4 regions of the Paenarthrobacter sp. PAE-2 genome follow, and region 2 is predicted to be linked to each of the others. Evidence: riboswitches for the same ligand, from Rfam matches in the RefSeq annotation. Region 2 holds a riboswitch; each other region holds the start of a gene.
What was found. Region 2 has a riboswitch for cyclic di-AMP ahead of OCL88_RS14310 (M23 family metallopeptidase). Riboswitches for the same ligand answer to the same signal wherever they lie in the genome.
Positions count from the first base shown of each region.

Region 1: another riboswitch for cyclic di-AMP. It lies ahead of OCL88_RS19280 (hypothetical protein); the one in region 2 lies ahead of OCL88_RS14310 (M23 family metallopeptidase).
Region 3: another riboswitch for cyclic di-AMP. It lies ahead of OCL88_RS12610 (M23 family metallopeptidase); the one in region 2 lies ahead of OCL88_RS14310 (M23 family metallopeptidase).
Region 4: another riboswitch for cyclic di-AMP. It lies ahead of OCL88_RS12260 (NlpC/P60 family protein); the one in region 2 lies ahead of OCL88_RS14310 (M23 family metallopeptidase).

Region 1 covers NZ_JAPDNV010000051.1:13,678-18,838, forward strand. The annotation lists gene OCL88_RS19260 (hypothetical protein) at 1-112, shown strand, start outside; gene OCL88_RS19265 (alpha/beta fold hydrolase) at 131-943, shown strand; gene OCL88_RS19270 (DUF6480 family protein) at 1,042-1,284, shown strand; gene OCL88_RS19275 (ATP-dependent DNA ligase) at 1,292-2,359, opposite strand; cyclic di-AMP (ydaO/yuaA leader) riboswitch at 2,575-2,722, shown strand; gene OCL88_RS19280 (hypothetical protein) at 2,727-4,025, shown strand; gene OCL88_RS19285 (AEC family transporter) at 4,279-5,161, opposite strand, start outside.
Region 2 covers NZ_JAPDNV010000023.1:31,056-36,216, reverse strand. The annotation lists gene OCL88_RS14330 (NTP transferase domain-containing protein) at 1-14, opposite strand, end outside; gene OCL88_RS14325 (HNH endonuclease) at 76-576, opposite strand; gene OCL88_RS14320 (NlpC/P60 family protein) at 798-1,586, opposite strand; gene OCL88_RS14315 (C40 family peptidase) at 1,681-2,424, opposite strand; cyclic di-AMP (ydaO/yuaA leader) riboswitch at 2,429-2,595, opposite strand; gene OCL88_RS14310 (M23 family metallopeptidase) at 2,735-3,565, opposite strand; cyclic di-AMP (ydaO/yuaA leader) riboswitch at 3,570-3,813, opposite strand; gene OCL88_RS14305 (metal-dependent transcriptional regulator) at 4,043-4,738, opposite strand; gene serC (phosphoserine transaminase) at 5,076-5,161, shown strand, end outside.
Region 3 covers NZ_JAPDNV010000018.1:33,366-38,526, reverse strand. The annotation lists gene OCL88_RS12620 (cytochrome c biogenesis protein ResB) at 1-986, shown strand, start outside; gene OCL88_RS12615 (SURF1 family protein) at 983-1,828, shown strand; cyclic di-AMP (ydaO/yuaA leader) riboswitch at 2,019-2,217, shown strand; gene OCL88_RS12610 (M23 family metallopeptidase) at 2,222-3,016, shown strand; gene OCL88_RS12605 (TrkH family potassium uptake protein) at 3,047-4,477, opposite strand; gene OCL88_RS12600 (vitamin K epoxide reductase family protein) at 4,561-5,161, opposite strand, start outside.
Region 4 covers NZ_JAPDNV010000017.1:31,317-36,477, forward strand. The annotation lists gene OCL88_RS12250 (heavy-metal-associated domain-containing protein) at 9-233, shown strand; gene OCL88_RS12255 (heavy metal translocating P-type ATPase) at 236-2,515, shown strand; gene OCL88_RS12260 (NlpC/P60 family protein) at 2,608-3,381, opposite strand; cyclic di-AMP (ydaO/yuaA leader) riboswitch at 3,385-3,582, opposite strand; gene OCL88_RS12265 (heavy-metal-associated domain-containing protein) at 3,825-4,139, shown strand; gene OCL88_RS12270 (hypothetical protein) at 4,372-4,842, shown strand; gene OCL88_RS12275 (DUF305 domain-containing protein) at 4,973-5,161, shown strand, end outside.

The sequences.
Region 1 (5,161 bases), on a different contig from region 2:
CGCGATGTGGACGGAATCAAAGATCGCCCGACGCCGGGAAGCGGCCAACGCTGCCGACGTTCACCAGAGCGCGGATGAATCAGCCGGGTCCGACGACCCCGCGCGGGAGTAGAACCGGGTGCGAGGACGATTGATACGCCGCACGCCCCTGTGTTCGGAGGACGTGGAAACCGGCGGGCTTACGGGCCGCATCCTCTGGACCAACGGAACCCCGCCGCCCGGCTCGCAGCCATCGCCCGGCTCCCCGGACAGCCCCGTGTACATCCTGATTCACGGCATCGGCGTCTCACACCGTTACCTTGCGCGTCTCCACGCCGTCCTTGCCGCTGGTTCGCCGACGTACTCATTCGACCTTCCGGGTTTTGCGGGCACGCCCACACCGGACCACCAAGTCACGGCCGAGGAATACGGGGCCTTCATTGCGGAGACGCTGAAAGCGAAGGGCATCACTTCCTACGTGCTGGTGGGCCACTCCATGGGCGTCCAGTTCGCCATCGAGGCTGCGCTCCACGCACCGGAGCAGGCCTCGCACGTGGTTCTGATGGGTCCTGTGGTGGATTCGAAGCACAAGAACGTACGGCGGCAATCGCTGGCCCTCTTCCTGGATGGACTCCTTCGCGAGAGCCCTTCTTCCAATTGGATCGTCGTCTCCGACTACTTCCTGTGCGGCCCCCGCTGGTACCTCACGGAGTTGTCCGTGATGATGGACTACCCCACCGAGCAACGTCTGGGCCGCATCGGAAACCCCGTGCTGATCCTGCGCGGCAGCCGCGACCACGTAGCAGGACCCGAATGGTCGCTTCGGCTCTCCCGCGCTGTTCCCCAGGGCAGGCTGGTGGAGATTCCGGGGGTGGGACACGTGGCCCAGCACATGAGGCCGAAGGCCGTTGCGGACGCGATCCGGAGCTTCGTCGCTGCTACATCGGACCGCACCCAGGCATAGGCGCACGACGACGGCACGCCCCTTGTTGCGTTGGACGGGACACGGTTAGGCTGGCAGGGCAAGCCAAATAGTAAGTTTGCTTAGGAAGGGGTTTGACCATGACAAGCTATGACCCGGAAGACGATCCGCAGACCTTCGGAGTGTCCGGTGCGGCCGAGCCCGACAGCATCCACGAGGACCCGGACATGAGGCAGGACGAAGACCGCGATCCCGCCGCATCAGCCAACCCGGATCCGGACAACGGCAACGTCACAGGGCTTGAACCCGGCGGCGGAGTGCCCCCAGGAGAAACGCCTCCAGCGGAAGACAGCATGAGCACGGACCAAGGGCACGAGGAATAGAGCTCCCCTACTGCAGCTTGAGGATCTCGCCGAGGTTATAGTCGGCCGGCTCCTCCAGTTGTGAGTACGTGCAGCTTTCGGGAGTCCGGTCCGGCCGCCACCTGCGGAACTGCGTGGTGTGCCGGAACCGGTCTCCTTCCATGTAGTCGTACGCCACTTCGATCACCAGCTCGGGCCGCAGCGGAACAAAAGAAAAGTCCTTGCCGGCACTCCAGCGGCTTTGGGCCCCCGGCATCCTCGAACCAACCGCCGCTCCGGTTTCCTGGCTGGCCCACTCTCCCCAGGGGTGGTCCGCGATCTCCACCTGGTACGGCTCCAACTCGGCCACCATCGCCTTCCGCTTCGCCATGGGGAAGGCGGCCACCACTCCAACGTGGTGGAGTTTGCCGGAATCGTCATAGAGCCCCAGCAGCATCGACCCCACGACGTCCGCCGTCTTGTGCCAACGGAAACCGGCCACCACGCAGTCCGCCGTCCGTTCATGCTTGGTCTTGAACATCACCCGCTTGTTCGGCTGGTAGGTGCCGTCGAGCGGTTTGGACAGCACGCCGTCGAGCCCTGCTCCCTCAAGCTGCACGAACCATTCCTGTGCCCGCTCGAGGTCGGTGACCGCAGGCGTCACGTAGACGGGCGGCTCGGCATCGGCGAGCGCCTTTTCCAGCGCAGCGCGGCGCTCGGAGAACGGCCGGCCGGTGAGGTCTTCGTCCCCGAGGGCCAGGAGGTCGAACCCGACGAAGGAGGACGGCGTCTTCTCTGCAAGCATCCGGACGCGGCTGTCGGCGGGGTGGATGCGCTGCTGCAGTCCTTCGAAGTCGAGCCGGTTGCCGGAAATGAGGATGATCTCTCCATCCACCACGCACTTCTCCGGCAGGTTCTTCTTCAACGCCTCCACCAGCTCGGGGAAGTACCGGGTCATGGGTTTCTCGTTGCGGCTGCCCAGGATGACGTCATCCCCGTCCCTGAAGACGATGGTCCGGAACCCGTCCCATTTGGGTTCGTAGTGCCCAACCTCGGGAATGTTGGGCACGGATTTGGCGAGCATGGGCGAAACGGGTGGCATCACGGGTAGGTCCATAGCTCATGTCTACCGGCCGGTAGACGCCGAAAGCTAGTGTTCAGCAGGGATATGTGGACAGTGTGTGGCGCGTCCGTCCGTCAGCGCGGGCGCTGCCGGCCCTCATGTACCGTTCGTTACATTAATGTGACTTTACTTCCCTGCTGCTGTAACTTCGTAGGGCGACCCGTATCTCCGCTGGGCCGCTTCCGGGCTGACGCCGAGCTCTGCCGCATCCCGGAATCCCGCCAGACCCGCGGCAGAGACGGGGGACCCAGAGTTCCCGGGCCTGTTCCCCGCAGGCCCTTGGGGTGAAGCCGCCACGTGCGGCCGGACGGCCTCGTCCGAACCCGACAGCTAACCTCGCAGGCGTTGAGAGGCAAACACCATGTCCCCAACCATGGATCAGCCGCGCCGTGCCCAAGGGGACGGCCAGCCCACCAAGCCAACCGGACGCCGTCGGGCCCAGCCCAGCGGTCCGGCCACCGAAATAGAAAGCACGACGGCGGCACCCGCCACCGCGACCGACCCCACCCCTGCGCCCATGACACGAGCGCAGCGTCGGGCGATGGAACGCGAGCGCGCGGCCCAGGCAGTCGTGGCTCCGGAAGCTGCACCGAGTGCAGAGCCCGGCTCCGAAACCCCCGCTGAATCCCCCACCGAAGAGCCGCGCACCGAAGCCATCCCGGTAGTTGCCGCTCCTCCGCGCTCGGAGTCCACCACGCCCGGACCGCCCACGGCCGCCATCCCCCTGGTGAAGGCCACACCGGCGGAGCCTGCCGCTGAGGCCGAGCCCGCGACTGCCGCTATTCCGGTGGTTTCGGCGCACGTTGCCGCCGAGGCCGGGACCGCCCAGCCCAAGACGCCGGCCCGGATCGCCGCTGACGCTACAGCCGCCGCCGGATTGGCCAGTCGCAAGACCGCCCGGGGCCAGCACGACGGCGCACGCCCTGCGGCAGGACGAGCCGCTGCAGGACGCAATGCTGCGAAGTCGGCCTTTGGTTCCTTTGCTTCCTCTTCCTTCACCAAGGAACCCCATGCCGTCCTGACCAAGGCAGCGTCCGTGAAGACCATGAGCCAGCGCATGGCGGTGGTCGCCGGAGCACTGGGCCTGGTTCTCACGGTGGGCACGGTAAGCCAAGCCTTGGACCTGCCGGTCTTCGGCCAGGACACCCAGAACCAGGCCAGCGGCGCCAACAATGGCGGTGAGGGCCGGGCAACGGGCTCTGCCACTCCTGGCCCGACGCCGTCTTACTCCACCGCGTCCTCGACGTCGGCCGCTACGACGGACACCGGGCAGTCCGCCGTCGAAGCCGCTCCACCGGCGGCAGCACCGCCGTCGTCCACTCCGACGCCGCAGGTTTCGTTGGCCGACCCCAAGTGGGTTCCGTCCAACGCCCCTTCGGCCGTGGTTCCGGTACCGGGCGTGACGTCGCCCGTTCCGAGCCAGCCGGCACCGCCGTCGGACAACATCACGGCGCCTTCGCCGAGCACGACGCCTCCTACGACGACGCCACCGACGCCAACCACCACCCCAACGCCCACGCCGACGACGACGCAGACTTCCAAGCCGCGGCCCAGCGACTCCCCGAAGCCGGGCTCCGACCCTAAGTCCAGCACACCGACGGAGGCTCCGAGCCTGGACGTGGACGGCCTGCTCGACGCAGCCAAGGGGGTCCTCAAGTGAGCACCCGCATGCCCCGGACCACCACCCACATCGGCTGGCACGGCCGGTACTGCTGCAGCAGCCGGACGGCCACTTTCCGCCATCGGATGGGCCGCTGGAGCCACCAGCGGTTGCGCCGTTTCTGACGGGCGCCGCTAACAAACGAGTGTGAACCTGAGAAGGCAGGGACCCAGCAAAGGTTCCTGCCTTCTGTTCTGCCACCCGACTGTTCTGCCACCCGGTTCTTCCGCCCCCGGGTCGGTCACATGTTTCGCTACCCCAAGAGCCACGCGACCACCAGCAAGGCCCCCACGCAGAGCACTGTGGTCAGGAGGATGACGTCGCGCGCAACAACAGTGCCACGGCCGTACGGGGAAGCGAAAAGGAACACATTCTGTGCCGTGGGAAGCGCACCCATGATGACCAACGCCAGGAGGTGCTGCCCTTCGAGCCCGAAGACGAACCGCCCCAGCGCCCAGACCACCAAGGGCATCCCCACGAGCTTCAGGAGCGTCGCCACCACGGTTTCCACCCGGCCGTCGCCCTTCTGCAGCGGAGCGCGGCCCGCCAAGGACATCCCGAAGGCGAGCAGCACCATGGGAACGGCAGCCCCGGCCAACATATCGATGGGCCGCTGGACCAGTTTCGGAACCTCCCAGTGGGTCAACGCCACCACCACACCCAGCGCTGACGCGATGATCATGGGATTCCCCAACGGCTGCAGCACTACCCGCTTCCAGGGAACTTTCGCCCCTCCGGCCACACCAAGGATGGTGACATAGAAGGGCGCCAGGACCAGGAGTTGCACCAGCAGGACCGGGGCAACGTGCTGGGCCGTTCCCACCGCGTAGAGGGAAACGGGGATCCCGATGTTGTTGGCATTGGCATAGCTGCTGGCCATGGCTCCCACGGCCGTTTCGGCAACGGGCCGTCGGAAAAAGAGGAAACTCAGCAGGCAGTACAGGAGGCCCATCGCGGCAGCAGACAGAAGGGCCAGCGGGGCGTCGACGCCGAGCGCGGCCCGTATGTCGCTCCCGGCCACCACGGTGAAGAGCAGCGCCGGGTTGGTGATGTAGAAGGCGGTGCGGGTCAGAGCAGCCTGCACTTCCGGGGCGAGCAGTTTGCACCGGACGGCCAGGTAGCCCACGGCAATGACT
Region 2 (5,161 bases):
GCGTTGAACTCCATCCGCCCAGATTACCGGTGCCGCACAGGATTACCGGTGCCGCATAGGGCGGACGCACATCAATCAGGCAGCGGATTCCGGCAAGAGGAACGGATCCCAGTCCGGCGCAGGCTTCTCGAGTTCTTTGATCTGCCACATGGTTCCGGAGGGAACGCCGGGTGTGAAACGGAGTTTCCAACCCATCTCTGCCGGCGTGTGGTCGCTCTTGGCGTTATTGCATTTCAAGCACGCCGCAACCAGGTTTTCCCAGGAATCCGCGCCGCCCCTGGATTTGGGGTGGACGTGGTCTATGGTGTGGGCTGTCTTACCGCAGTAGGCGCAGCGGTGGCCGTCGCGGCGGAGAACTCCGCGCCGGCTGACGGCCGTGATCCTGGTGTACCGCGGCCGGATGTAGCGATTGAGGAGGATCACGGACGGGCGTCCCAGAATCTCCTGCGGCCCGACGACAGGTTCGCCGCCTTCGGCCACTACGCTTGCTTTTCCGGTGAGCACAAGGACCAGCGCCCGGCGGAAGGTAACTACCGCCAGCGGTTCATATCCAGCATTCAGAACGAGTGTGCGCATGCACGTACCTCTTAACGGCCGCACCCGCCAGGGGCACGAGGGCCGGCTGCCCTCTGCATGTACGGGCTGTGGATCGACACCATAAGAGTAAGCACTTATATGCCATATCAACGAATTATCAGTGGAATTAGCTTGTGATGTCGCCCACAGACTCCGGCCTTGCCCCTTAAGACGGAAATACCCCGCAGGTGAGACCTGCGGGGTATTTCCTCAAAGTTCGATCAGCCGTTGACCCGGATGAACACCGGACCGGAGCCGACGTTGACGCTGAACAGAGCAGTGGTGGATCCGTTCCATCCGCCATGCACTGCCATGCCGTTGCCGACGTAGACGGCGATGTGGGCCTGTCCGGCCAGGCCACCGTTGGCGTAGTAGGCGAGGTCGCCCGGCTGGGCTTCCGCTGCGCTGACCGTACGTCCAAGGGAAAGGTAACCCGCAGGCCAGTCATGGAAGTTGATACCCACGGCTGCGAGGGAGTTGGTGACCAACATGGTGCAGTCCTGGGTCACGCCGAGCTGGGCGTAGGCTGCAGCGGCAATGGCCGCACCGAGGCCACTGGAAGCAGCCGGAGCCTTTGCTGCCGGTGCAGCGTTGCTGACTGCCACGGTTGCGCCGCCAGCAGCGTTGGAAGCTGAGGCAGTGGCTTCCTGTGCGGAGCTCTTCGCTTCAGCCTTGGCCGGGGCTTTCTCCACGACGGGCGCGGGCGCCTCGACCGTGGTGACAACCGGGCTCTCGTAGGAGATGGCAACGGTGGAGTCAGCGGCGATGGTGGACTGCACGACGGACTGGATGTCCAGGGAGGTGGTTGAGGTGGACTCGCGATCCACATTGGTATCCGCCGCATTGGCAGCAACGCCACTGGTCAGGACCAAGCCCGAAGCCGCGGCGATGACGGCTGCCTGGCGGCCGACGCCACCGGCGTTCACCGAAACTGCCTTTGCAATCACGGCAAGTGAGCTGGTCTTGGGAGCCTCGGCCCGGTGCCGCGCAACCTTGTTTGCACTGGTCATGATGATCTCTTTTCGTTTCCGCGTGCTGCGGGGAAGCACGCGGGTCATGGGCAGGCCAGCACCCGGGGGGCGCGCTGGCTTACCTGGACGGTTTTTAGCGCAGGGTGAAGAAGGAGGAGGTTCCGGTAGAAGCTACCGAGTGAAGCAGCGTGCCCTGGCTGGGGTTCAGGGCGCTGACCATCATGCCGTTGCCGACGTAAATGCCAACGTGGGCACCGCCGTTCTGCATGACGAGGTCGCCGGGAGCGGGAGTGCTGGTGGGCTTCATGGCGGTCCATGCATTGACGCGGGGGATGCTGATGCCGGCCTGCGCGTAAACCCACTGGGTGAAGCCGGAGCAGTCCCAACCGTTGGGGGTGGTGCCGCCCCAGACGTACGGGTGGCCGATGCCGGTGTACGCGATTGCTGCGAGGCCCGAAGCCGCGGCGCTGGCTGCGGAATCCTTGGAGCCGGCGGACTTGGCGGTGACTGCGCCCTCGCCCTGGCCGGCATTCTGGTTGCCGTTCGCCTGGGAGCGCTGCGTGGTCTGGGAAGCGCGCTGGATCTTGGGGGCTTCCTTGGTAACCACAACGGGGCTCTCAAAGGAAACAGTGGCGGTTGGTTCCGCCGTGACGACGGCGGTAGTCACCAGCTGCTGTGCGCTGGACTCAGCCTTGGAAACGTCAGTATCCGCTGCCTGGGCAGGAAGGCCGACGCTGAGGACCAAGCCCGATGCTGCTGCAAGGACTGCGGCCTGGCGGCCGACGGTTCCGGCATTCGCTGAAACAGCTTTGGAAAGAGTGTTCAACGGGGTAACCGTCTGGGCGCGGTGGCGCGCAGAAGTAGTGCGTGATGACACGAAGGTAGCCTCTCCCAATGCCTGCGAGGTGAGCTGTCGGATTCGGATGGGAGTCATCCGGCCACACGCCGTTGGAAGCGTTTGTGACTTAACCCCAAGGCCCTCTTTCGAAGACCAAAATTGGTTCCCCCGCCCCTGCCAGACGAATTATGCGAACGGACCTTGAGTGGTGGCAGAGCTAGGCAATCCACCCAAGTGCATCGGCCCCCTAAAAAGCCGATGCGCTTTGTACGGTACAACAGTTGAACGCAAATGTCACATTCAGATCACGGGGCGTGTCAAGAATGCGAGAGACGACCATCAACTCGGGTTAGAGCCAGCCCATGGGGTCGACGACTTCGCCGTTGACCTGGACTTCGAAGTGGAGGTGGCAGCCGGTGGAAGCGCCCGTGGTGCCGCTCAAGGCAACGGTGTCTCCGCGATTCACGGTGTCGCCGACCTTGACGTTGAATGACGACAAGTGGTTGTAGGTGGTTTCCAGGCCGTTGCCATGGTCCACCACCACGCGGTTGCCTCCACCGTATTCGTGCCAGCCCGCAAAGGTGACCTTGCCCGCCGCAGCAGCGTGGACTGCCGTGCCGCACTGGGCCACGAAGTCCTGGCCGCGATGGAAATCGCCGCTGCCGCCTGTCAGCGGGCTGATGCGGTAGCCGAACGGTGATGCGGTGCTGAGGGTGTCCAACGGGCTGGCCATGGTGCCCTTGGAGGAGCTGGCCTGGATGCTTCCCACGGACTGGGCGCTCAGCAACTGCTTGAGCTTGCCGTCGGGATCCGCCTTGGTTGCCACCGCGGCGCGGCTGAAGTCGATCTTGGCGGACGCTTCCGCGGAGACCTCTGGCTGGCTCCCGCCGCCCACAGCCAGTGCGGCCTCAGTCTGCCCGGACTCGGACGTGGCCATGACGGGACTCGTTGCAGGCAGGCCGACAGTGAGCGCAAGACCGGTAGCAGCGAGTGCTACGCCGGCCTTCTGCCCTACACCACTGGCTGCTGCGAAATCGGCCACCTGGCGCATCGGGCTCTTACGGCGGCGCACCTGACGCTGGGTGTCGCGGGGCCGGATCTCCGATACTACGCGGGCTGGCCGCAGCTCAGTAGCGGGGCCGGTAGCGCGTCGACGGCCCCTGACGTTCTGCGAAGTCAAACTCTGTTCCTCTCTCAAAAGCCTGCGAAGTTAGCTGTCGGATTCGGATCAGAGAGTGCAAAGACCCGGCCCGCACGCAGCGCTCACGGCACACAGGTATCCCAGGAGGGAATTGCGTAAGTAAGGCACTGCTGCTGCGGACTTCACCCCAAGGCTGCTTCTCTAGGCAGCCGATTGTGGTTCCCCCGCCTCTGCCAGTAGATGTTTAACACCCCTGATCTGCTGGCAGAGCTCGGCTCCAGATCAGGTAACGCTTTGATATCGGCGCTAGTAGATAACTATAGGGGATTAAGGCCCGCGGTAATAAATTCGTTATCTACAGGGCGGTCGTTTTTTGCCCGCTCCCCTTATCACCTATCCGCGGAAACCGCAGGTCACACCGCCGCGCGGCGGCGTGACGTGAGATCAACCACGCCCATGGCAAGGCAAAGGCGCCCACATGGAGTGAACGCCTGCACCTGGCTGGCCTTTCGCTTGCTAGCCGACTGCCACGAATACGTGGGCAGCTACTTCCGGCGGCAGCTCGAGGGCCCCTTCAATCCCCGGCACCCGGACGGAGATATAGTCCCCCACGCGCTCCAGGGAAACGGCCGCACCCGGACGGATGCCGCCCTCGTCCAGCTGGGTCAGGAGTTCGGGCTCGACCTGGATGGGCTCGGCGAGCCGGCTCACCACAACGCGGGAGTCGTCAGCATAACCATCCATTGCCTGCAGGAGGTTGACGTCCGGGCGGAAGGGAGCTTGGACAGCGAGGCCGCCCAGGGCCTCCAGGCCGGGAATCGGGTTCCCGTACGGGGATTGCGTGGGATGCTCCAGCAGTTCATACAGCCTGCGTTCCACGCGTTCGCTCATCACGTGCTCCCAGCGGCACGCTTCGTCATGGACGTACGCCCAGTCCAGGCCTATGACGTCGGCAAGGAGGCGTTCAGCCAAGCGGTGCTTGCGCATCACTTCGGTGGCGCGCTTGCGGCCAACATCCGTGAGCTCCAGGTGCCGGTCATTGGACACCACCACCAGGCCGTCGCGCTCCATGCGTCCGATCGTTTGGGAGACCGTAGGACCGGAGTGGCGCAACCGCTCAGCGATGCGGGCGCGGAGAGCCACGATGTTTTCTTCTTCAAGTTCCAAAATGGTCCGAAGATACATCTCAGTGGTATCGATCAGATCCGTCATCCAGCTCAGCTCTCCTCGAACGCAGTTCTTGCGTAATGTCCACCGTACCGCGTCCGTAGAGGCTGCACGTCCCCCTGCGCCACCCTGTGAACGCGTACCCCAGCCTAGCTTATTTGGAATTACTCTTGATAATTTTCGAAGGGTCACAAAGGTTCCGGGTACCTTGCCTCCACCCCCTTGACGACGGGAACGCGCGCAACCACGTTCCACGTGGCGGACTATGACACCACCGGGTACGCGCACCCGCGCCTGTTCAGGCAGAATTGGGGGTGTCGAAGGGGCAGTTGATGCCACCTGCCACCTCCCCGTCTTTGACCGATACACATTGGAGCCACGCGTGAGCGACACCAGCATCACCATTCCCGCCGACCTGCTGCCCAAGGACGGAAGGTTCGGCGCCGGACCGTCCAAGGTCCGCCCGGA
Region 3 (5,161 bases), on a different contig from region 2:
GGATGTTCGGCTACCGCGGACAAAAAATCATTATCGAGGGCGGTACCTTCGTCAACACCCTGGTCAGCTACGATGCCTTCACCCCGGGGACCAATTTCGACGCCGCCACCCTTGCCCCGTTCGCCGTCACCCTGGAAAACTTCGATGTCCGCTTCGACCGTGAATCAACCAAACAGTTCGGCCAGCCGATTGACTTCACCGCCACCTTGACCACCAAGGACGGCGCGGAGGGCACAACGCGGCAGCAGATCCTGAAAGTCAACGAACCGGTCTATTTCGGCGCTACCGGAATGTTCCTGGTGGGCAACGGCTACGCACCCGTCGTCACCATCAAGGACGGCACCGGAAAGACCGCCTTCAGCGGCCCTGTGGTCTCCATCCCCAACGACGGCGTCTACACTTCCACCGTCGTGATCAAAGCCCCCGACGCGGCCCCCTCCCAGCTGGGGTTCGTCGGATTCTTTCTGCCCTCGGCGGTCACCAACGAGGCGGGCGTGGCCTACAGCTTCGATCCGGACCCGTTCAACCCCCAATTGAACCTGAATTCCTATTACGGAGACCTCGGGCTGGATACCGGGCAACCTCAAAACGTGTACAGCCTGGACGTGAAGAACCTGACCCAGCTCAACGGCCGCGACCTCCCCGCCAAAGGCATCACGCTGGGCCCCGGGGCCACCTATACGCTGCCCGAGGGCAAGGGAAGCATCAGCTTCGACGGCCTCAAGCGCTACATCGGCGTCGACGTCCGCAGCGACCCCGGCCAGGCAGGGGTTCTGGTGTTCTCCGGCCTCGCCGTGCTCGGACTGATCATCTCCCTGTACATCAACCGGCGCCGTGTCTGGGTCCGGGCCGGGAACACCGAGGATGGCAGGACCATGGTCGAATACGGCCTCCTGGCCCGTGGCGAGGACCACCGGCTGGCCCCGGAAGCAACAGCCATCCGCTCGCTGCTGACCCGGCACTGGGGACAGGAGGACGCCCCGTGAGTTACCGCTTTCTGCTGTCCTGGCGCTGGGCGGGATACCTCCTGGCCGCCGCGGCCTTCGCCGCGGCCTGCCTTGCCCTGGGAAACTGGCAAATGGACCGCCGGAACCAGGCGGTCGCGGAGATCCGCCGGGTCCAGGAGAACTACGACAAGCCACCGGTTCCCTTCGCTGAGGCCCGGGCACACTTCAACAATCCCGCACCCGATGCCAAATGGATGACCGTAGCCGTGGAAGGCCGCTACCTGCCCCGGGACCAGCGGATCATCCGCAACCGGCCCAACAATTCCGCGCCCGGCTACGAAGTCGTCGTTCCCTTCCGGCTCGCCACCGGCGAAACCATCGTCATCAACAGAGGGTGGCTGCCGATCGGGAACCAACGCCCCGGTTACCCGGACAGCGTGCCCGCCCCACCGGAAGGGCAGGTGGCTGCCGTGGTGAGGATCAAACCGGCCGAACCTGACCTGGGCCGTGACGCTCCCGCCGGCCAGCTGGCCAGCATCGACCTGGCCGGCTACCAGCAGGAAATCGGTTACCCCCTCATGACCGGTAGCTATGGCCTGATGGCCTCCGAATCCCCGCAGCCGGGAAACGTGCCGCAGCCCCTGGCCGCCCCGGCCGTGAAGGAAGGATCCAATCTTTCCTACGCCCTGCAATGGATCACCTTCGGGGTCCTGGCTTTCGTCGGCTTCGGCTACATGGCCCGGCAACACGCCCGCATCAGGGCCGAGGAACACGACCAAGCCGACGGTCAAGACCAGGGGGAAGTCCGCTCCACGCGGCCCCGGCGAGCCCGCCGGGGAGCCGAAGAGGAAGATGCCCTGCTGGACTCCCTGGGCCTTTGACCGGGACGCCGGACACGAAGGACTCGAGGGCCACCTCGACTGATCATCTGAAGATCCCTTCAGGTATGGTGGATCCCGAGCGAGGACACCCGGCCGGTCGTGACACGCCATGGAGTGCCCTGGTCACGGAATTGTAACGATCGGGCTTTGTCGCTACTATTGATTCAGGTTTTTCTGTAATAAAAGCCTTTGATGCCGCACGCTGAACCCCGCCGGTGGCATTGATCAACGATCTTTTTCCGCGGCGGGGGTGGAGGACCCAGAACCGGCAGCCAGTCTGCCTTGGGGTGAAGCCGTTCGTCGAAGGCCAGAGGGCACTCGATGCACGGCCGGGCTTGTTCCTTGGCCCGAACCCGACAGCTAACTTCGCAGGCGGATCGAAAGGATCCTTGCGTGGCATCTTCATCTCCCCATGGCCGCCGCCGGAAACCCACCACCGCCATCATGGCGTTGCCGGCCTCCCGGACCGCGGCCACCCGAACACCCCGCCACGCCTCAGCCAGCGGCATGACCTGGAGCCGGGGCAAACAGGTGACAGCCGCGACGACCCTGGGCGTGGCCACGGTCCTCACCGTCGCGCTGACCGCCGCCCACGCCAACCCGGCTCCCACCGCCACCACCGAACAGGTGGCAGCTTCCGCGGCAACGGCCGCGCCGGTGCAGGCCTCGGCGGGGGCCTCGATCAGTTTCGAACGCCCGGGCGTCACCACCAAGGCGGCCCCGCCCGCGAAGGCGCCGGTAGCGGCTGCCGGGGCTGTGGCTGCACCCAAGGCAGCCAGTACGTCCCCTGCTGCTTCCTCGGGCCGGCTCGGAGCGCCGTTGGCCAGCATGTCCATTGCGTCGCCGTTTGGCATCCGAACCAGCCCGATCACCGGAACCGGTGAACTTCACACGGGCCAGGATCTCGTCGCGGCCTGCCAAACCGCTGTGTTCGCTGCTGGCGCCGGGACTGTTGTGGAGGCCGGCTGGTCACCCTATGGCGGCGGAAACCGGATCGTGGTCGACCACGGCAACGGACTCAAAAGCACCTACAACCACCTGGCCGCCATCGAAACCGCGGTGGGCGCGACCGTCGGTGCGGGTCAACGGATCGCAGCGGCCGGGACCACCGGAAACTCCACCGGCTGCCACCTGCACTTTGAGGTCCTGCTCAACGGGCAGACCGTCAACCCCCAGGGATGGCTCTAACCCCTGGCTTCGGCGTCTGCCGTCAGGTTCTCAGCCAATGATGGGCCGCTCTTCCGGGTAGTGGAACAGTTGGCTGCGCTGGCGCAGAGCCAAACCCGCAGCAAGGGTGACCGTGCCCAACCGGCCGGCGAACATGAGGGCTGTGAGGACGTAAACGCCCGACGGCGGCAGCTCGGCACTGAGGTTGGTGCTCAGTCCCACGGTGGCAAAGGCGGAAATGGTTTCAAAGAGCACCCTGTCCAGTGAAGCGCCGCTGATGGAAAGCAACAAGAAAGCTGCAACGGAAACCAGGGTGGCTCCGGCAACGATGACCGAGATGGCCACCCGCATGGTGCCTTGGGGGATGGTGCGGCCGTAGACCTTGACGTCGGCGTCACCGCGGGCCTCGGCCACAATGGCGAGGAACATGACGGCAATGGTGGTCACTTTGATGCCACCGGCCGTGGAAGCGGAACCGCCGCCGGCGAACATGAGCGCATCCGTGAGCAGCATGGTGGTGGGCTCCAGCTGGTTCTGGTCCACCAGGTTGAACCCGCCGGACCGTGTCATCACGGAGGCGAACAGCGAATGGACAACCTTCTCGCCGGCCGGCATGGTGCCGATGGTCCGCACGTTGTCCCACTCCATCAAAGCCCAGAGGACCGTTCCGGCCAGCAGCAGGATGAAGGACACCTGGATGGTGAGCTTGGTGTGGAGGTTCCACTTCTTCCAGTTCAGGCCGTTCTGCTGGAGGACCATCACCACGGGAAAGCCGAGGCTGCCCAGGAACACTCCCAGCATGAGCGGGATGAGGATCCAGAGGTCTGTCTCGTAGGGGACAATGCCGTCCGAGTGGGGCGTGAAGCCGGCGTTGTTGAAGGAGGAAATCGAGTAGAACACCCCGTGCCAGACCGACTGCCAGAACGGTTCGCCCAGGAGCATGAACCGGGGAATCAGAGCCAGGGCAAGGGCGGCCTCGATCACCACGGACGTGACAATGACGATCCGCAGGAGGGTACCCACTTCACCGAGCCGGCCCGCGTTGTTCATGGCTTCCTGGGCAATGAGTTTGCCGCGGACGCCAAGCCGCTTGCTGACCATGAGGGCCAGCAGGGAGGCGAGGGTCAAGGTACCCAAACCACCCACGAAGATGCCTATGAGGATGACCAGTTGCCCGAAGAAGGACCAGTGCGTGGCTGTTGAGACGACGGTCAGGCCCGTGACGCAGACGCTTGACACTGCGGTGAACATGGCCTGGTGCAGGGGCGTGGCTTCACCCGATGCGGAGGAAGCCGGCAAGGACAGCAGGCCGGTAAAGAGCAGAATCACGAAAACGAAGACCGTGAACGCCAGACGGGCCGGGGACGTGTTCGCGATCGAGTCGACGAAATCACGCAGTCCGGTGAGGACGGTGGGCCGGTTGGGCCCTGGGACCGGCCGCGGTCCGGGACGGTGGTGATCCGGGCGTTGCTTCTGCTCCATGCGCCGTGGTCCTTGGTCGGGACGGACCCTGTCCGTCACAGGAGATTCCCTCGATGGCTGCCGCGCAGCGGGGGGTGGGGCTGCTAAAGGCCGGGGGTGCCCACGAAGACGTGGAGGAAGGCGAAGAAAATGCTCGCAGCGACGGCGACGTAGAGCAGAGCGGTCACGACCCAGCCCGATTCGCCGACGACGCGCGCCGCCCGGGCTGGGATGGTGATGATGCCGTGGGTGATGTTCCGTGCGGTGACCCAAACGAACAGCGGAATCATCACCGCCCAGACGACCATGCAGAACGGGCACAGGACGTGGATCGCGTACAGTGCCTGGGACCAGAGCCAAATGACGAAGGCGAAGCCCAGCGTGACACCGGCTTGGAGTCCGAGCCAATACCAGCGCGCGAAGACCGCCCCGGACAGCAGGCCCATGCCGGCGGTGATGATGACGGCGAACGCCACGATACCGATGAACATGTTCGGGAACCCGAAGACCGAACTTTGCCAGGTTTGCATGACCTGGCCGCAGGAGATCCACGGGTTGATGTCGCAGACGGTCTCATACCCGGGGTTGCTCAGTTTTTGGAGTTTCTCCAGGACCAGGATCCCGGAGGCCAGCCAGCCAAGGGCTCCGGTGACGACGAGAAGCCAGCCGAGGGGCCTGTCGCGGGTCATCAGCACGGGTGCGGCG
Region 4 (5,161 bases), on a different contig from region 2:
AGACCGCCATGAGCGTGAAGACAACGATCAACATTTCCGGCATGCACTGCGGCCACTGCGTGGCGTCGGTGACCGAGGAATTGCAGGAGATCGACGGAGTTGCGGGCGCGGATGTGGCGCTGAATAAAGATGGCGTCTCGGTTGCCACCATCACCTCCGCGGCAAAGCTGGACCCCGAACAGATCGGCGCGGCGATAGCCGAAGCAGGCTACGCCGTCGTGGCTGGCGGGTAGGCATGGAGACCGAAATTCTTGCCCCAGGTAGCCGATTCCTCGAGCTCGACATCCGGGGCATGACCTGTGCGTCCTGCGTTTCCCGGGTCGAGCGGAAACTGGGCAAGCTCGAAGGCGTCGACGCCACGGTGAATCTGCCCCTCGAGTCTGCCCGAGTGATCGTCCCGGACACCATCTCCGACCAGCAGATCATCGACACCGTCACTGCCGCCGGATACTCGGCCGCGCTCAAGACCGAACACAGCGCCCCGGAAAACCGGCCGGCCGACATCGAGCCGGCCCAGCAAACCGGGGCCGCCGGGGACGAGTCGGCCGCGGCAAGGGCAGCGGCCGGCAGGAGCCTGCGGCCCCGCCTCTACGTGGCAGCCCTCCTGACCCTCCCGGTCCTGGTGATCTCCATGGTCCCGGCCGCGCAGTTCCCTCACTGGGGCTGGGCAGCCCTGGTCCTCAGCGCGCCGGTGATCAGCTGGGCCGCCTGGCCCTTCCACCGGGCGGCAGCCATCAACGCCCGGCACCTCGCCTCCACCATGGACACCCTGGTATCCATCGGCGTCAGCGCCGCCTTCCTTTTTTCGGCATGGCAGCTTCTGGCCGATCCCTTCATGACCGCACATCCCGGCATGAACATGAGCGTCCACGCACTGTACTTCGAAGTCGCAGCCGTCGTCACAACCTTCCTGCTGCTGGGACGGTATCTGGAAGCCAACGCCAAACAGCGTGCAGGCGACGCCCTGCGCGCGCTGTTGAACCTGGGCGCCAAGGAAGCCACTGTGATCCGGAACGGGGCAGAGTCCCGGGTCCCCGTTGACGGGCTCGTCCCAGGCGACGTGTTCCTCGTCCGACCGGGAGAAAAAATCCCCACCGACGGGTACGTCGTGGAGGGCCGGAGCGCCGTTGATACCTCCCTTATCACCGGTGAAGCCCTGCCTGTCGAGGTCGGCGTGGACGACACGGTGATCGGGGCAACGATCAACACCAACGGTCGGCTGCTGGTCAAAGCCACCCGTGTCGGCAGCGAAACGACTCTTGCCCAGATGGGTCGGCTTGTCAGCCAGGCCCAGAGCGGCAAGGCTGCGATCGCCCGGCTGGCCGACCGGATCAGCGCCGTCTTCGTCCCGGTTGTGCTGGGAATTTCCGCAGCCACCTTCGCCGGATGGTTCTTTGCCACCGGCAATCTGCAGGAGGCCTTCACCGCCGCAGTGGCCGTGCTCGTCATCGCGTGCCCGTGCGCGTTGGGGCTTGCAACACCGACAGCACTGCTGACCGGAACGGGCCGGGGAGCGCAACTGGGCATCCTCATCAAGGGCCCGCAGGTCCTTGAAGACACACGGACCGTGGACACCATCGTGCTGGACAAAACCGGAACGGTCACCAGCGGCAAGCTGTCCGTGTCCGCTGTCCAAAGCCTGAGCGGGACCGGCAGGAACGAGCTGCTCGCCCTGGCCGGGGCAGTGGAAGCAGCAAGCGAACACCCCGTAGCGCACGCCATCGCCCGGGAAGCAAGGACGATAGCGCCGCTGCCAGCGGTAACCGACTTTGTCAGCGCCCCCGGCGGCGGTGTCCGCGGGACCGTTAACGGACACGAAGTCGTCGTCGGACGCTCGGGCTGGCTGCAGGACAACGGCATTAGCGAACCTGCCAGTGGCGGGCAGATGCTGCGGACGCTGGAAGACTCCGGCGCCACGGTGGTCTGGGTCGGCATCGACGCAGAACCGGCAGGACTAATCAGCCTCGCTGACACCGTCAAACCCGGTTCTGCCGCCGCGATCGCCCGGCTGAAGGACCTCGGACTGCGTCCCGTCCTGCTCACAGGCGATAACGCCTCGGCCGCGGGGGCCGTCGCCAAGCAGGTCGGGATCCCGGCCGAGGATGTGCTGGCCGGGATCTTGCCGGAAGGCAAGGTGGCCGCTGTGCGCCAGCTGCAGGGCGCCGGAGCGACAGTGGCCATGGCCGGCGATGGTGTGAATGACGCTGCAGCCCTGGCCCAGGCCGACCTGGGCATCGCCATGGGCAGCGGCACCGACGTGGCTATCGCGGCTGCAGATTTGACAGTCATGGGCAGCGACCTGGGGCAGGTCGCCCAAGCCATCGAGCTGTCCCGCCGCACGCTGGCCACGATCAAGACCAACCTGTTCTGGGCGTTCTTCTACAACGCCGTCGGCATCCCGGTCGCCGCGCTGGGGCTGCTCAACCCGATGATCGCAGGCGCTGCGATGGCCGCCAGCTCAATTCTGGTGGTTACCAATTCGTTGCGGCTGCGCCGCTTCGGGCGCCCGCAATGAGGGAGTAGCCCCCCTTGCGGCAGGGATGCTGAAGGCCGGCGATGCATTGCCCCCAAGGCAGTGCATCGCCGGCCTTCAGTGATCTATGCCCTCTACTTGCCGGCGCGGACGAATGTGACCGCACCCTTGGACGTCATCCAAGTCAGGGGGTGGACGGCGGTTTCGTTCTTGCCGTTCAAGCCGGAGCTGAGGACCTGGCCGTTGCCGACGTAGATCCCGACGTGGCCGGGCTGCATCACCATGTCACCAGGCTGCGGGTCGGTGACGACCGTTCCGTAATTCATGAACTGCATGGGGCCGAGGTCACCGACGGGGATACCCGCAGCGTTCAGGGCGTTCTCCACCAGTCGGGTGCAGTCCTGGATCATGCCGATCTGCGCGTAGGCGGAGGAAAGCATGATGGCATTGATGCCGCCGGCGGCCGGTGCTGCCACGGGGGCGGCAGCCGCAGGAGTAACCGTTACCTGGGCCTTCGCCGGCGCCGCCGCCGGGGTCACGGCAGGTGCAGCGGGCACCTTGGGTGCCTGGGCTGCGACCGGCTTGGGTGCTTCCACGACCGGAGCCGGGGTGGTTTCCACGACGGGACGCTCGAAAGAAATCCGCACTGTGGCGTCCGCGCTCAGCGGCGCCTCAACCTGGCTGGCGACTTCAAGCGTCGAAGCCGGCTCCGCGTCACGCTGGACCGGCGCCTCCGCCGCCTGGGCGGCAATGCCGCTGGTCAGGACAAGCCCGGAAGCTGCGGCAATAACAGCTGCTTGTCGGCCGGCCGCACCGGCATTTCCGGCTACAGACTTGGACAACACCGCAAGGGGACGGGTCTGGACAGGGACCGCGCGATGGCGGCCGTGTGCTTTGCGCACGGGCATGAAAAGGCCTCTCCCACTGCCTGCGAGGTTAGCTGTCGGATTCGGATGGGAGACACCCGGCCGGGACTGGTAGCCAAGGAACCAGGCACGGCTTCACCCCAAGACCTGCCCGAAGCAAGGCCACTGTTGGGTTCCCCGTCTCTGCCGGACGAAAGTTGCGAACGGATCCCGGGCGGCGGCAGAGTTAGGCAAGTCAGCTCGGGAGTGCCGCATTAGGAGAAACCGGCACGGCTCCGACCCTACGTCATAGCAGCAACATTTGTCACATTCCGGTAACGCCGCACGCCGCGCCGCCCCGAAGCCCCTTGCAACCTATACCCCATGGGGGTATACTTTTCGATGTTGTCAGTGAAGTGGTATGTCCCGGCCGGTGCACTGCACCGCCTCTCACAGCCGTTCAACCCCAGCGCCCATAAGTCCTTCGTCAAGGAATGGAAACTGACATGTGTGGAACTGAAATCCGTACCCAGCTGCCGCTTGCCTCATCGGCTACCGGGTGCAGCTGCTGCTCGACCCAAGCCTCCGCTGTCCCCTCCACAGCCGTAACCGGCGCCGTGGAATTCGCGGTGGAGGGTCTGACCTGCGGGCATTGCGTTCAGACCGTCGAGACGGCCGTCTCCTCCCTGGATGGGGTCGAATCGGCCACTGTCGAGCTGGTCCCCGGCGGCCGCTCGCGCCTGCTGGTAGGAGGCAGGGCAGATGCGGCTGACGTGCGCGAGGCCGTCACGGCCGCCGGCTACACATTCGCCGACAACTAGGCATTTCTCCCGGACCTTCCTCCTTCCGGCCCCGGAAGGAGGAGCCGGTCTCGGGCGCGGCACGCCGGACAGGCCCGCCGCCTTAAACACCACCCCGTACCTCAACCGACGTGGGCGCAGTGAAACCGAATGCCGGGCGCGCACGTTGTACCAACACGGCAGGGACTGCCCTGCAGCGCATGCCCGGTAGGCTGGATGTGTCCTGCCCCTGGACTGAGAGGAGGAAGATGCCGTGACCGCAGCATGCCAGCGCCGCTTCACCGCCTTCCTCCTGAGTGCGGGGTTTCTCGTGGCTGCCTTGGCCATCATCGCCGGGATCTTCGGCATGCACGTCATGAACGGCGCCCATCACATGGGTCCCGGCCACAGCATGACGGCAGCCGGGGACGGCGCGGTCGTGCAGCTGCAGACCATGCCGGTCAGCCACTCTCACGAAACGGGGACCGATGCTGCTGCGGAGGCCCCCGCGGTAGTCACCGGTTCATCCTCGTCGGCCTGTGCCCCGGCTGGGTCCTGCCCGGAGATGACGGCCGGTGCGGCTGCCTGCGTCCTGGCTCCGGGAACCACCACTCTCGCCGCCCCGCTTCCGGGAACGGCCCCCTATGAGCTGCCGGATTTCCGTGTCGCCGCCGCAGCGACAAGCACCTATTCCTACTCACCGGACAGCCCCTCCCCCGGTGACCTCAGTATCAGCCGGACGTAAACCTTCCTCAGCGCCGTGCCCTGCACCAGCGCCCGTCCATCGGCAGCGACGAACGGCCCGCCTTTCACCGAGGCTGCCCACCTACCAGGCGTCCCCGCACGCCACTGATACTTTTGAGGACCTGATTTTCATGAACAAGACCCTGACAATTTCTGCTGCCGCCATCGCGGCGGCCATTGCCCTGGCCGGATGCTCCGCCGGGTCCGGAAGCGGAAGCTCCGAGACAAACAGCATGCCCGGAATGAACCACGGCAGCTCCGGGATGATGTCATCCAGCCCCGCCACGGCAACCTCAGCAGCGGCTGCCGAGTTCAACGAC